3 regions of the Cellulomonas sp. P5_C5 genome follow, and region 3 is predicted to be linked to each of the others. Evidence: riboswitches for the same ligand, from Rfam matches in the RefSeq annotation. Region 3 holds a riboswitch; each other region holds the start of a gene.

Region 1 (4,201 bases), on a different contig from region 3:
CGCCGCCCAGCAGGCCGTCCGCGAGGCCGCCCGCCAGCTCCGCGAGGCCGAGAAGGCCCAGCGCGCCGCCGCACTCGCCCAGCAGCAGGCCGCCCGCGAGGCGGAGAAGGCGCGTCGGCACGCCGTCCGCGTCGCCGGCACGGGCACCGTCCCGGCGGACCTCCCGCCCGGGATCGCGGTGCTCTGGCGCACCCCGGACCCCGGCCGTCCTGGACCCCGACCGGGCCTCACGCTCGAGCAGATCGCCGACGCGGGCATCGCCCTCGCCGACGCGGAGGGCATCGAGACCGTGTCGATGGCGCGGCTCGCCGAGTCTCTCGGGTTCACCACGATGTCGCTCTACCGCTACGTCTCGTCCAAGGACGAGGTGCTCAGCCTCATGTCCGACCGCGCGACCGGGCGGCCCCCCGTCGTCGGGCCCGAGGTCGGCGGCTGGCGCGAACGGCTCGAGCTGGTCCTCGCGGTCCAGCAACCGATCCTGCACGCGCACCCCTGGCTCGCCCGCACGTCCCAGGTGCTGCACGCGGTGGGCCCGGGACGGCTCGCCTGGATGGAGGCGATGCTCTCCGCGCTGGACGGCACCCCGCTGTCCGAGCACCAGAAGGTGGGCGCGATCGGGCTGCTCGCCTCGCACACGCTGGACCGGCTGCGGGTCTCCGAGGAGCTGACCGGCGCCGGGCGGACCGCGGCCGTCGGCACCACGGCGGACGGCGCCCCGGCGCCCGACCTCGGCGCGCTCATCACCACGCTCGCCTCGCCGGACGAGCACCCGGCCTTGCGACGGGCCGCCGCCGGTGGCGCGTTCTCCTACCCGGACGACGCCCCCGTGGACGACGACCTGGACTTCGGGACCGTGCTCATCCTCGACGGGATCGAGCAGCTCATCGCGCACGCATCCTGAGCCGCCCACAGCCCACGACGGTCGCGCCTCCCCCACAGCCGCGTCCGCCGTGTCGGTGCTGCGCGGCAGACTCGGCGCATGACCTCGCTCGACGTCCCGCGCACCGGTCGCTGCTTCGGCGACGGCAACCCCGTGTACGAGCAGTACCACGACGAGGAGTGGGGCCGGCCGGTCCACGGGGAGAACGCCCTGTACGAGCGGTTCGCGCTCGAGGCGTTCCAGTCCGGGCTCGCCTGGATCACCATCCTGCGCAAGCGGCCCGCGTTCCGCGCGGCGTTCGCGGACTTCGACCCCGAGGTCGTCGCCGCGTTCGACGACGACGACGTCGCGCGCCTCCTGGCGGACGCCGGCATCGTGCGGAACCGCGCCAAGGTCGAGGCGACGATCGCCAACGGTCGCGCCCTGCGGGAGCTGCACGCGTCGGGTCGCACGCTCGACCAGGTGCTCTGGTCCCACGCTCCCGCCCCGTCCTCGCGGGCGCGTCCGGACTCCTGGGCGGACGTGCCCGCGCAGACACCGGAGAGCCGCGCGCTCGCCAAGGAGCTCAAGCTGCTGGGCTTCCGGTTCGTCGGCCCCGTCACCGCGTACGCCGCGATGCAGGCCTGCGGGGTCGTCGACGACCACCTGGCGACGTGCCCCGTGGTCAGCGGGGGAGTGGGGACGGTCGCTCCGGAGGAGGGGTCGGCGTGACCTGAACGCCCGCCCGGCGCCCGGCTGCCGCACGCCAGCACGATCCATCGGCTCGACCGCGGTCGGCTCAGGAGCCGGCTCGACGGCCGACGGCTCGGGCCCGGAGCGCCCCGGGTGAATCGTTAGTCCCGCCGGGTGATGCTGCCGTAGGGCTCTCGGCAGCGCCCGCGGTCCGGGACTACAGTGCCGGGCATGATGGACAAGCCCGACCCCGACGTTCGGCGTGATGCCGCGCGCGTGGCGGCCGAGGCCCTGGCGGACAACGTCGTCCCCGATGCTGAGATTCTCGAGGCGGTGCAGGACGGGCTCTTGTCCGTCCCCGCCGGCTCGCCGAACTCCTGGTTCGACGTCCCGTCACAGCGCAGCCGCATGCACACGAGCACCCTCGCCCCTCGCCGTCCGCACTGACGACGGCGCGCTGGCGCCCGCGCGTGCGGGCCACCTCGCTGCGCGCTGACTCATGCTCGGCGGAACCCACCGTGCCGGGTTGAATGGCACGTGCGGGTTGAAAGGCGCGGGCGGTTGACCTGCACGCACGGTTGACGTGCACGTGCGATTGACGTGCACGACCGATTGCGGCGCGTACGGGTGCGGCGCGTACGGGAGCGCCGACACACCACGGACGTTGCCGTCTCATCCATCGAGCACCGTTGCCCAGCATGTGATCTGCGGTCTACCATCACGCCTACCATCCAGAGCGGCCGAGAGACCTGGCTCCACGACGCCGCAGCAACCCCCCTCCTCGCGAGGGTGTGGGTGCTTCCGCCAGGGACGATGGAGTGAGCAATGTCCCGCAGGTCATGTGTCCCCGCACCGCACCGGTGCCTGACGACCCGGTCGGTCGCGCCATGAGCGCCGCCGCCGTGGAGCCGCGCACCCCCGGCCTGCACGCGTCGACCAGCCGGCGCGCGGTCGCGGCCAACGACCGGCCGACCATCTCCTTCGAGCTCTTCCCGCCGCGCAACCCCGACGCGGCCCCCCGCCTGTGGGCCACGATCCAGCAGCTCGAGACCGTCAAGCCGGACTTCGTCTCGGTCACGTACGGCGCGTCGGGCAAGACCCGCGTGACCACGCGCGCGCTCGTCCGTCGGCTGCTGCGCGAGACGTCGCTGAACCCGATCGCGCATCTCACCTGCGTCGGGACGTCCCGCGACGAGATCACCACCATCGTCGGCGAGTTCCTCGACGAGGGGCTGCGGTCGTTCCTCGCCCTGCGGGGCGACCCGCCCACGGACCAGAGCAACTGGGAGGCCCACCCCGACGGGCTGCAGACCGCGGGCGAGCTGGTCGAGCTGCTGCGCGAGATCGAGGCGCAGCGGTGTGCGGACAGCCCGTCGCAGGCGGTCCGGGCCCGGGTGCGTCCGCTGTCGGTGGCGGTCGCGGCGTTCCCGCGCGGCAACCACGCCACGGGTGGCACGCGCGCGCAGGACGTCGCCTCCCTGCTGGCCAAGCAGGAGGCCGGCGCCGACTTCGCGATCACGCAGGTCTTCTACGACGCCGAGGACTATCTCGGTATCGTGGCGGAGGCCCGGGAGGCCGGCGTGATCATCCCGATCATCCCGGGCATCATCCCGACCACCGACCCGGCCCGGCTGCTGCGCATGCAGGAGCTGACCGGCGTCCCCGTGCCGCAGGACCTGCTCGACCTGCTCGGATCCGCCGACGACGAGCTCGACCGCCATCGCCGGGGCATCCGCGCGAGCGTCGACCTGGTCAACGGCGTCCTGGACGGCGGGGCACCCGGCGTCCACCTGTACACGTACAACCAGCACCATGCCGCACTTGACCTGCTCGAGGGTGCACACCTCGACGGCGGAGCTCGGACAGCTCCCGACCTGGCCAGCTGGCCGCAGGACACGGCCCCCGCCCGATCCACGAGGGACTGAACCACATGACCCAGAACAGCCCGAAGTTCCCCGCCAGCTCCGTGCTCGGCTACCCCCGCATCGGCCCGCGGCGCGAGCTGAAGAAGGCCCTCGAGGCGTTCTGGGCCGGTCGCACGTCGGCCGACGAGGTCGAGGCGACCGCCGCCGACCTGCGCAAGCGCACCCGCACGCGCCTTGCCGAGCTCGGCCTGGCCACCGACGTGCCGGCCATCCCCAGCGCGTTCTCGTTCTACGACCACGTGCTCGACGCGACCGCCGTGGTCGGTGCCGTGCCGGCCCGCTTCGCGGACGTCGTCGGCGCCGACGGTGCGCTCGACCTCGCCGGGTACTCCACCGTGGCCCGCGGTCGCGGCGACGACCTGCCGCTCGAGATGACCAAGTGGTTCGACACCAACTACCACTACCTGGTCCCGGAGATCGGCCCGGAGACCGCGTTCCGCTACGCCAGCGACCGCCCCGTGCGCGAGTTCAAGGAGGCCCTCGCGGACGGCGTCCTGACGCGTCCGGTCATCGTCGGCCCCGTCACGTACCTCGCCCTGGCCAAGGCCACCGAGGACGCGCCGGAGGGCTTCGCGCCCATCGACCGCCTCGCGGACCTGCTCCCCGTGTACGCCGAGCTGCTCACGGACCTCGCCGCCGCGGGTGCCACGTGGGTCCAGCTGGAGGAGCCCGCCCTGGTCTCCGACTCGGTCGGGGTGCCCGCCGAGCAGCTGCTCGCCTCCGT
Region 2 (4,201 bases), on a different contig from region 3:
TCGTCCCACGAGTCCCACAGCGCCCGGGCGACCTCGACCAGCTCCGCGGCACGCTCGTAGCGCTGCTCGTACGGCAGGAAGCCGCCGCGGCGGAAGTTCTCCCCCGTGAAGGCGTCGGAGCTGGTCACCAGGTTCCACGCCGCCCGCCCGCCGGACAGGATGTCGAGCGTGGCGAACTGACGGGCCAGCTCCCACGGCTCGTTGAACGTCGTGTTGATCGTGCCCGCCAGCCCGATCCGGTCCGTGACCGCAGCGAGCGCCGCCAGCACGGGCAGCGTGTCGGGCCGGCCCACGACGTCGAGATCGTGGATCTGCCCCTTGTGCTCGCGCAGGCGCAGCCCCTCGGCGAGGAAGAAGAAGTCGAACCGGGCCGCCTCGGCGCGGCGCGCGAGGTACTCGAACGACGCGAAGTCGATCTGGCTGCCGGAGCGGGGGTCGCTCCAGACGGTGGTGTTGTTGACGCCGGGGAAGTGCGCGCCGAGGTGAACCTGCTTGCGTGAGGTGGGGGTACTCATCGCGCGGCTCAGGCGATCGCGGCGTAGCGGTTGGCCGGGTGGCCCAGGCCGAGCTGGTCGCGCAGGGTCGGACCGTTGTAGTGCTCACGGAACGCCCGGGCGGTGCGCAGCATGGGCACGACCCCGTCGACCAGGGCGTCGAGGTCGGTGTGCAGCGAGGACGGGCGGACGACGAACCCGTCCACGGCGCCGATCTCCCACCAGCGCAGGAACGCGTCGGTCAGCTCCCGCGCGGTGCCGACGTGCGTGAGCGAGTCGGTGTCCCACCGGACGCCCTCGAGCTCGGTGAGCAGGTCCAGGCGGGCACGCGCGCTCGCCTGGTCCGGCCCGGTCACCACGAACGCGTCGACGAGGACCCGCAGGTCCCCGGGCTCGCGGCCGGCTGCGACAGCGGCTGCTCGCAGCCGCAGCCGCAGGTCGAGCGCCTCCTCACGGCTGGTGGCGCTGATCCGGACGACGTCGGCGTGCCGGGCGGCGAGGCCGAACGACTCGTCGGAGCTCACGCGCACCACGATGGGCGGCTGACCCTGCGGGGGGCGAGGGGTGATCGACGGGCCCTTGACCGCGAAGTGGACGCCGTCGTGCTCGACGTAGTGCAGCTTCGCGCGGTCGACGTACCGGTGCGTGGCCTGGTCGCGGATCTCCGCGTCGTCCTCCCAGCTGTCCCAGAGCGCCGTGACGACCTGCACGGCCTCCTCGGTCTCGGCCACCGCCGTCGCCTCGGACTGTGCGGGCCTGCGCCCGAAGTGCGCAGCGTCCTGCTCGTCCTGCTCGTCCGCGGACCACCCGAGCTGCCAGCCGGCCCGTCCGCCGCTGACGTGGTCGATCGTCGCGATCGCCTTGGACACGTGGAACGGCTCGGTGTGCGTCGTCGCGACGGTCGGCACCAGGCCGATGCCGCGGGACCGCGGTGCCAGCCGTGCCGCGACGAGCGCGGCGTCGAGGCGCCCGCGCAGCGTCGTGGACCGGGTGGGCTGCAGCGAGAACGAGTCGTCGAACACGACGAGGTCGAGCGTGCCGCGCTGGGCGGTGTCGACGAGGTGCTGGAGCCGCTCGGCGTCGAACAGGCGCTGCGCCTGGGAGCCGTGCGTGCGCCAGGCAGCGGGGTGAGCGCCGGCGTCGCTCAGGTCGACGCCGAGGTGCAGCGGCCGGGGAGAAGACGTGGGGCGTGCCATGGGGGTGTCCGTTCATGAGTCGCGGAGGCGCGCCGCGCCGGTCGCACGGGGGTGCGACGGTCGGTGCGAGGGTGCGTGGGTGCAGGGAGCGCGACGACGCGGCGGTGCCGTCGGTCGTCAGCGGCTGGTCAGGCCTGGCGCAGGGTCAGCGACAACAGCTGAGCGCGCCGCAACGGGCGCCGGGACAGCGGGAGGACACGCGAGAGAGGCCGCCGAGAACCGCAGCGGGCTGTCCGTCCGTGCTCATCGTGCGTCCCTTCGTACCCGCCGGGCGGGCGCTGCGTCGTTGTCGGGCACGAGCGGGTGCTCGTGCAGGACCAGGTCGTCACCCGGGGCACCCCACACGCAGGAGGGTTGCCATCCAGCGAGCCGGGGCTTGTCGCTGGAATTCATGACCTAACAGGTCGGGAAAGTAGACATAGATTCGGGGCGAGTCAATACTCCGAGGCAAATGTCCAGATGGTGGGACGCCCGGTCCCGTCTGGTGGTGGAAGGATGAGCGCGTGCCTCTGACGATCACCATCGCCGACCCCACGTCGCCCGACGTGCTCGCCCTGCTCGGCGAGCACCTCACGGACATGTACGCCACCTCCCCCGCGGAGTCGGTGCACGCCCTCGACCCGACCGCGCTCGCCGCCCCCGGCATCACGTTCTGGACCGCCCGGGACAGCGCCGGCACCCTGCTCGGGTGCGCCGCGCTCAAGGACCTCGGTCCGACGGACGCCGAGCTCAAGTCGATGCGCACCACCGCCGCGGCACGCGGGCAGGGCGTGGCCGCCGCGGTGCTCGCCCAGGTGCTCGCGACCGCCGCGCACCGTGGCATCCGCACGGTGCACCTGGAGACCGGCACGGAGGACTACTTCGCACCCGCGCGGCGCCTGTACGAGCGCGCCGGCTTCGTCGAGTGCCCGCCCTTCGCCGACTACGTCCTCGACCCGCACTCCGTCTTCTACCGCCTGGCGCTCAGCGCGCCAGCCGTGCCCGCCACCGGTCCCAGGGCGGCGCAACCCGCCAGTTGAGGCGCAGCGTGCGCCACGCACGGTCGAACCGGCGCACCCGTTGCGCGTGCCCGCGCAGGGACCGCGCCGACACCCCGACCCGCAGCGCGGGGTCGAACCGGATCCGGCGCCCCGGCCCGAGCGCGAACGCGAGGTCGAGGTCGTCGTGCACCTCCGGATCCTCCCGGCTCACCCGGGAGCGGACCGCGAGCCAGGCCTCCCGGCGCATCGCCATCGACGACCCCCACAGGGCGGTGTGGCCGAGGGCGAGGTGCGCCAGGAGGTAGTACGTGCCCAGGTAGGCGCCCGAGACGCCTGCCCGCAGTGCCACCGGGAGGTCGAAGAACTGCCCGGAGCCCGTCACGGCGTCAAGGCGGGGGTCTGCGCGCATGCACACCGAGATGCGCTCCACCCAGCGCTCGTCCGGCCGCGAGTCGGCGTCGAGCCGCGCGATCACGTCACCGCGGGCGCTGTCGTACCCCGTGGCCGCCGCGGCGGGGATACCGACCCGCGGCTCCGGCACCACCCGCGCGCCCCCGGCCGCTGCGACCGCCGCGGTGTCGTCGGTCGAGCCGTTGTCGACGACCAGCACCTCGTACGGCGCGACCGTCTGCCGGCGCAGCCGCGCGAGGCACTCCGCCAGCGCGACCGCGTCGTCGCGGGCCGGGATGACCACGGACACGCGAACCTCCGGCACGTCGCTCACGAGCGCCGGGCCAGGACCAGCGCGGCGACAACGCTGCCCGTGAGTCCCGCGGCGAGGTCGCCCATCGTGTCCTCGTACCCCACCTGGATCCTCCGGTCGAGCCACGCGTTGCCGGCCCACTCCCCCAGCTCCCAGAGCACGGCCAGCACGGCGCCGAGACCCACGACGACGACCGCGGTCTCGCTGCGCGAGCGAGCCGGCCCGACCACCGACCACGCGCGCAGCGCGAGAAGGCTCATCACCGCGATGAGGCCGGTCGCGGCCGCGTGCACCACCACGTCGAGCCAGCCCACCGTCACGTACCAGTCGAGCTGCGCGGCCCAGGCGGCGGCGAGCAGGGTGCCGCTGTAGGCGACGTCGAGCACGGGCGGGGCACCGATCGCGCGGGGCACCATGCACCCACCGAGGACCAGCAGGAAGAGGGCCGTCGCGACCAGGCCCGAGTGCCACGTGCCGACGAGCACGCTGGCGAGCGCCAGTGCGCGGACGGCGTCACCGGGCACGACCTGCGCGCGACGGGGTGGCGTCGCCGGGTGCCCGACGGGCTCGAGCGGCTCTGCCATGGGTCTGGGCTCCGGGTCGTGTGCCGGCGGTGCGGCACTCCACAGGCACCGGCCGCTGCTCGACCACGCACATGGGCGCCCTCATGATGCGTCACGGAAACCGCGTCCGCACCGCGAGTCCCTTCCTGAGGAACTCTCAGCACCGGGGGCCGCCGCCAGGTGCGCGGTGCGCGGCCCGCCCGCATGGTGGACCAGCCGCGGCGTCCGCCGCGCACCCTGCCCGCGTCTCGGGCCGACCGAAGGA
Region 3 (4,201 bases):
GCCCGGCACCACGTGGTAGAGCAGCACCTGCTCGATCGCGTCGATGCCCACCGCCCCCGCGAGCGCCGTGAGGACCTCCTGCTCGCTGCCGTACCAGCGGTGCGTCAGGTCCTTGGCCAGGAGCTGGAACGCCCGGTCGTTGGGCAGGAACGCGGTGAGCGGGACGGTGCCGTCCGCGAGGACCGCGACCGGGCTGCCCGGCTTGGCGGCGAGCACCGCGCCGACCGCCTGGTCGAGGATGTCGAAGTCCCGCCAGCTGCGGTCGAACGTGTCGCCGTCGGAGGCGAGCAGGGCGGCCAGGCTGGACGTCCCGGTGGGCGGGGCGGCGCTGGCTGCGGGCGCGAGCGCGATTCCCGCTCCGGCGGCGACACCGGCGGCGACGAGGGCGGACAGCGTGCGGCGGATCCTCATGGTGGCTCCTGCGGACGAAGGTCGCGGCCGACGCCCCTGCGCCGCACCGCGCAGGCACCCAGAAGGGCGCCCTGTGTCCTCTTCGTCCGGAACCGGCCGCCGAGATGCAGCCCGTGACGGTGGGGTCAGTCGTCCAGGGCGGGGCCGCAGGCTGCGGCCGCCGTGGCCGCCAGGTGGTTCAGGCCGTGCACGGCGAGCAGCGGGCGGGTGTCCTCGACGACCGCCCAGCAGCCGTCGACGACCTCGTACCGGACGGCGGGACCGGTGGACAGGTACTGCCGGAGCGCCACGACCAGGCGGTCGACCGCCTCGCTCGTCGTGCCGACGCCCACCGACGCGCGGATCGCGCCGCCCGACGCGCCCAGGTGCGCCAGCAGCGGGTGCGCGCAGAAGCGACCGTCGCGGACCCCGATGCCGTGCTCGGCCGCGAGGTACGCCGCGACGAGGCCCGGGTCGTGGTCCGGCACCGTGAACGTCAGGACGCCGACGGGGGCGTCGGAGTCGGGCCAGATGCGCGCGATCTCGACGCCGTCGATGGCGGACAGGCCGGCGACCAGACGCTCACGCAGTGCCTCCTCGTGCGCCGCCAGGGCACCGGCCGGCAGGGCGGCGAGCTGGTCGCACGCCTCCGCGAGCGCGATCGCGCCGATGACGTTGGGCGACCCGGCCTCGTGCCGCGCGGGCGCGGGCTGCCAGACGGTCCGGTCGGCGCGCACGTCGCGCACCGCACCTCCCCCTGCGAGGTACGGCGTGCCCGTGTCGAGCCAGTCGCGGCGACCGACGAGGGCGCCGGCGCCGAACGGCGCGTAGGTCTTGTGGCCGGAGAACGCGACGTAGTCGGCGTCCGTGGCGGTCAGCGAGAAGCCGCGGTGCGGGACCAGCTGGGCGCCGTCGACGGCCACCCGCGCACCCTCGGCGTGGGCGAGCGCGACGACCTGGTCGATCGGCAGCGCCTCCCCCGTCACGTTGGACGCGCCCGTGACCGTGAGCAGCGCGTACGGCTGGCGGGCGAGCTCGGCGCGCAGCGCATCGAGGGTCGCGGCGACCGTGCGCTGGATCGGCAGGATCGTCGTGCGGTTGCCGTGGCGCTCGCTCGACTGGACCCACGGCAGCAGGTTGGCGTGGTGCTCGACGTCCAGGACGAGGACGCGGCCGCCGTCGGGGACCACCCCCGCCAGCAGGTTGAGCGAGTCCGTGGTGTTCCGCGTGATGATCGCGACGTCGTCGGGACGCGCCTCGACGAACCGCGCGACTGTCTGGCGTGCCGACTCGTACAGCGCGGTGGACACCTGCGACAGGTAGCCGGCGCCGCGGTGCACCGACGCGTACAGCGGCAGCACCTCGGTCACGCGGGCCGCGACGGCCTCCAGGGCGGGGGCGCTCGCGGCGTAGTCGAGGTTGGCGTAGACGCGCTGCGTGCCGTCGACCAGGGGGACGGTGGTGTCGCCGCCGACGACCGGGAGCAGGGCGCTCACCTCGTCGGCGGAAGCACACGAGAGGCGCTCGACGATGACGGTCATGATGGTCCTCCGACACGATCCGGGGGGACACCCGATGTGGTGGAACCCCGCGCTTGCCGCGCCCCGGACGGGACGCGGCCAGGTCGTCACCCGGGGCACCCCACCGCGGAGGAGGGTTGCCGGCCAGCGAGCCGGGGCTTGACGCTGGCGCTCATGACCTGTGACGAGGGTCCCGGCAGCCCCCGCGAACTGTCAACGCGGCACGCGAACCGTCTCGCCTGGCGGGACGGCTTGTCCAGCACTTGGAGCGTGCACCTCGCCGCGCGTAGCATCACGGCCACCATCCAGAGCGGCTGAGAGATCTGGCTCGACGACGCCGCAGCAACCCGCGGGCACCCTGTGCCCGGCCGAGGGTGCTACCGCCAGGACCGATGGAGGCGACAGTGACTGCTCCACCCCCTGGGCAACCCCCCGGCGTCCGCCGCTACCGGCTGCTGACCGGGCCCGACGACGCCGCGTTCTGCGACCGCGTCACCGCGGCGCTCGACGAGGGCTACGTCCTGCACGGCAGCCCGGCCGCGACGTTCGACGGCGAGCACGTCATCGTCGCGCAGGCCGTCATCCTGCCCTCCGCCACCACCCACGAGACGAGGCCCGTATGAGCTACGCCGGCGACCTGACCCCCCAGCAGGCCTGGGACCTCCTGACGTCCGACCAGAGCGCGGTGCTCGTCGACGTCCGGACCGACGCCGAGTGGCGCTACGTCGGCATCCCCGACTCCGCACCCCTCGACGGGCGCGCGGCCCTGGTCGAGTGGGTCTCCTACCCGTCGGGACGCCCGAACCCGCAGTTCCTCAAGCAGCTGGCCGAGGCCGGCGTCACCGCCGGTCGGCCCGTCGTGTTCCTCTGCCGCTCCGGGGTGCGCTCGGTCGCGGCCGCGCAGGTGGCGACGGCGGCCGGGCTCGGTCCGGCGTACAACGTGCTCGAGGGCTTCGAGGGCGACGTCGGCCCCGACGGTCACCGCGGCCACGCCGGCTGGCGCGCCGCCGGGCTCCCCTGGCGGCAGGCGTGAGCGCCGGCCGCGTCCCCGGTCCGGGCGACTGGGACGACCGGCGCTCCCCCCGCTCCGACCTGCGCCCCGACACCCTCGCGGTGCGCGGCGGCCTGGTCCGCAGCCAGTTCCAGGAGACGTCCGAGGCGCTGTTCCTCACGCAGGGGTTCGTCTACACCAACGCCGCCGAGGCCGAGGCTGCGTTCGCCGGTGACGCCGACCGGTTCCTGTACAGCCGCTACAGCAACCCCACCGTGTCCACGTTCGAGGAGCGCCTGCGCCTGCTCGAGGGCGCCGAGGCGGCCTTCGCCACCGCGTCGGGCATGTCCGCGGTGTTCACTGCGATCGCCGCCCTCGTCGAGTCGGGCTCCCGCATCGTCTCCGCCCGGGCACTCTTCGGGTCCACCGTCGTGATCTTCGAGGAGATCCTGGCGAAGTGGGGGGTGCGCACCGACTACGTCGACGGCCACGAGCTCGACCAGTGGGAGGCCGCGCTGGCCACGCCGGCCGACGTCGTCTTCTTCGAGACCCCGTCCAACCCGATGCAGGACCTCGTGGACATCGCGGCCGTCAGCCGGCTCGCGCACGCCGCCGGGGCCACGGTCATCGTCGACAACGTCTTCGCCACCCCCGTCCTGTCCCGGCCGCTGGACTTCGGCGCCGACGTGGTCGTGTACTCCGCGACCAAGCACATCGACGGGCAGGGGCGCGTGCTCGGCGGCGCGATCCTGGGCACCGACGAGTACATCCACGGACCGGTGCAGACCCTCATCCGCAACACCGGCCCGTCGCTGTCCGCGTTCAACGCGTGGGTGCTGCTCAAGGGCCTGGAGACGCTGTCGCTGCGCGTCCGCCACCAGACCTCGTCGGCCCTGCAGGTGGCGACGTGGCTCGAGCAGCAGCCCGGCGTCTCCCTGGTCCGCTACCCGTACCTGCCCTCCCACCCGCAGCACGCGCTCGCCCTCGCGCAGCAGTCCGGGGGCGGCACCGTCGTCACGTTCACCCTCGCCGTGCCCGACGGCGCGACCCCCGACGTCGCCAAGAAGGTCGCCTTCGGCTTCCTCGACGCGCTGCGGGTCGTGGACATCTCCAACAACCTCGGCGACGCCAAGTCGCTCGTCACGCACCCCGCGACGACCACGCACCGCAAGCTCGGGCCCGAGGGGCGCGCGGCCGTCGGGATCGCCGAGTCGACGGTGCGGCTCTCCGTCGGGCTCGAGGACCCCGCGGACCTGATCGACGACCTCGCGCAGGCACTCGGGACACTCGCAGGCTGACC

The links. A riboswitch is a leader RNA that binds a small molecule or an ion and turns the genes downstream of it on or off. The one in region 3 is predicted to bind S-adenosylmethionine.
Region 1: another riboswitch for S-adenosylmethionine. It lies ahead of ACXJKF_RS03000 (methylenetetrahydrofolate reductase); the one in region 3 lies ahead of ACXJKF_RS00475 (DUF1737 domain-containing protein).
Region 2: another riboswitch for S-adenosylmethionine. It lies ahead of ACXJKF_RS17130 (LLM class flavin-dependent oxidoreductase); the one in region 3 lies ahead of ACXJKF_RS00475 (DUF1737 domain-containing protein).

The regions. Positions count from the first base shown of each region.
Region 1 is NZ_JBFULY010000002.1:251,015-255,215, reverse strand. It holds gene ACXJKF_RS03015 (TetR/AcrR family transcriptional regulator C-terminal domain-containing protein) at 1-901, shown strand, start outside; gene ACXJKF_RS03010 (DNA-3-methyladenine glycosylase I) at 980-1,591, shown strand; gene ACXJKF_RS03005 (hypothetical protein) at 1,784-1,999, shown strand; SAM riboswitch class I at 2,277-2,372, shown strand; gene ACXJKF_RS03000 (methylenetetrahydrofolate reductase) at 2,440-3,477, shown strand; gene metE (5-methyltetrahydropteroyltriglutamate--homocysteine S-methyltransferase) at 3,483-4,201, shown strand, end outside.
Region 2 is NZ_JBFULY010000025.1:23,310-27,510, forward strand. It holds gene ACXJKF_RS17125 (NtaA/DmoA family FMN-dependent monooxygenase) at 1-515, opposite strand, end outside; gene ACXJKF_RS17130 (LLM class flavin-dependent oxidoreductase) at 524-1,690, opposite strand; SAM riboswitch class IV at 1,968-2,087, opposite strand; gene ACXJKF_RS17135 (GNAT family N-acetyltransferase) at 2,200-2,709, shown strand; gene ACXJKF_RS17140 (glycosyltransferase family 2 protein) at 2,654-3,370, opposite strand; gene ACXJKF_RS17145 (hypothetical protein) at 3,391-3,957, opposite strand.
Region 3 is NZ_JBFULY010000001.1:91,942-96,142, forward strand. It holds gene ACXJKF_RS00465 (fasciclin domain-containing protein) at 1-411, opposite strand, end outside; gene ACXJKF_RS00470 (aminotransferase class V-fold PLP-dependent enzyme) at 537-1,931, opposite strand; SAM riboswitch class IV at 1,976-2,090, opposite strand; SAM riboswitch class I at 2,209-2,309, shown strand; partial or broken gene ACXJKF_RS00475 (DUF1737 domain-containing protein) at 2,303-2,506, shown strand; gene ACXJKF_RS00480 (rhodanese-like domain-containing protein) at 2,530-2,943, shown strand; gene ACXJKF_RS00485 (O-succinylhomoserine sulfhydrylase) at 2,940-4,199, shown strand.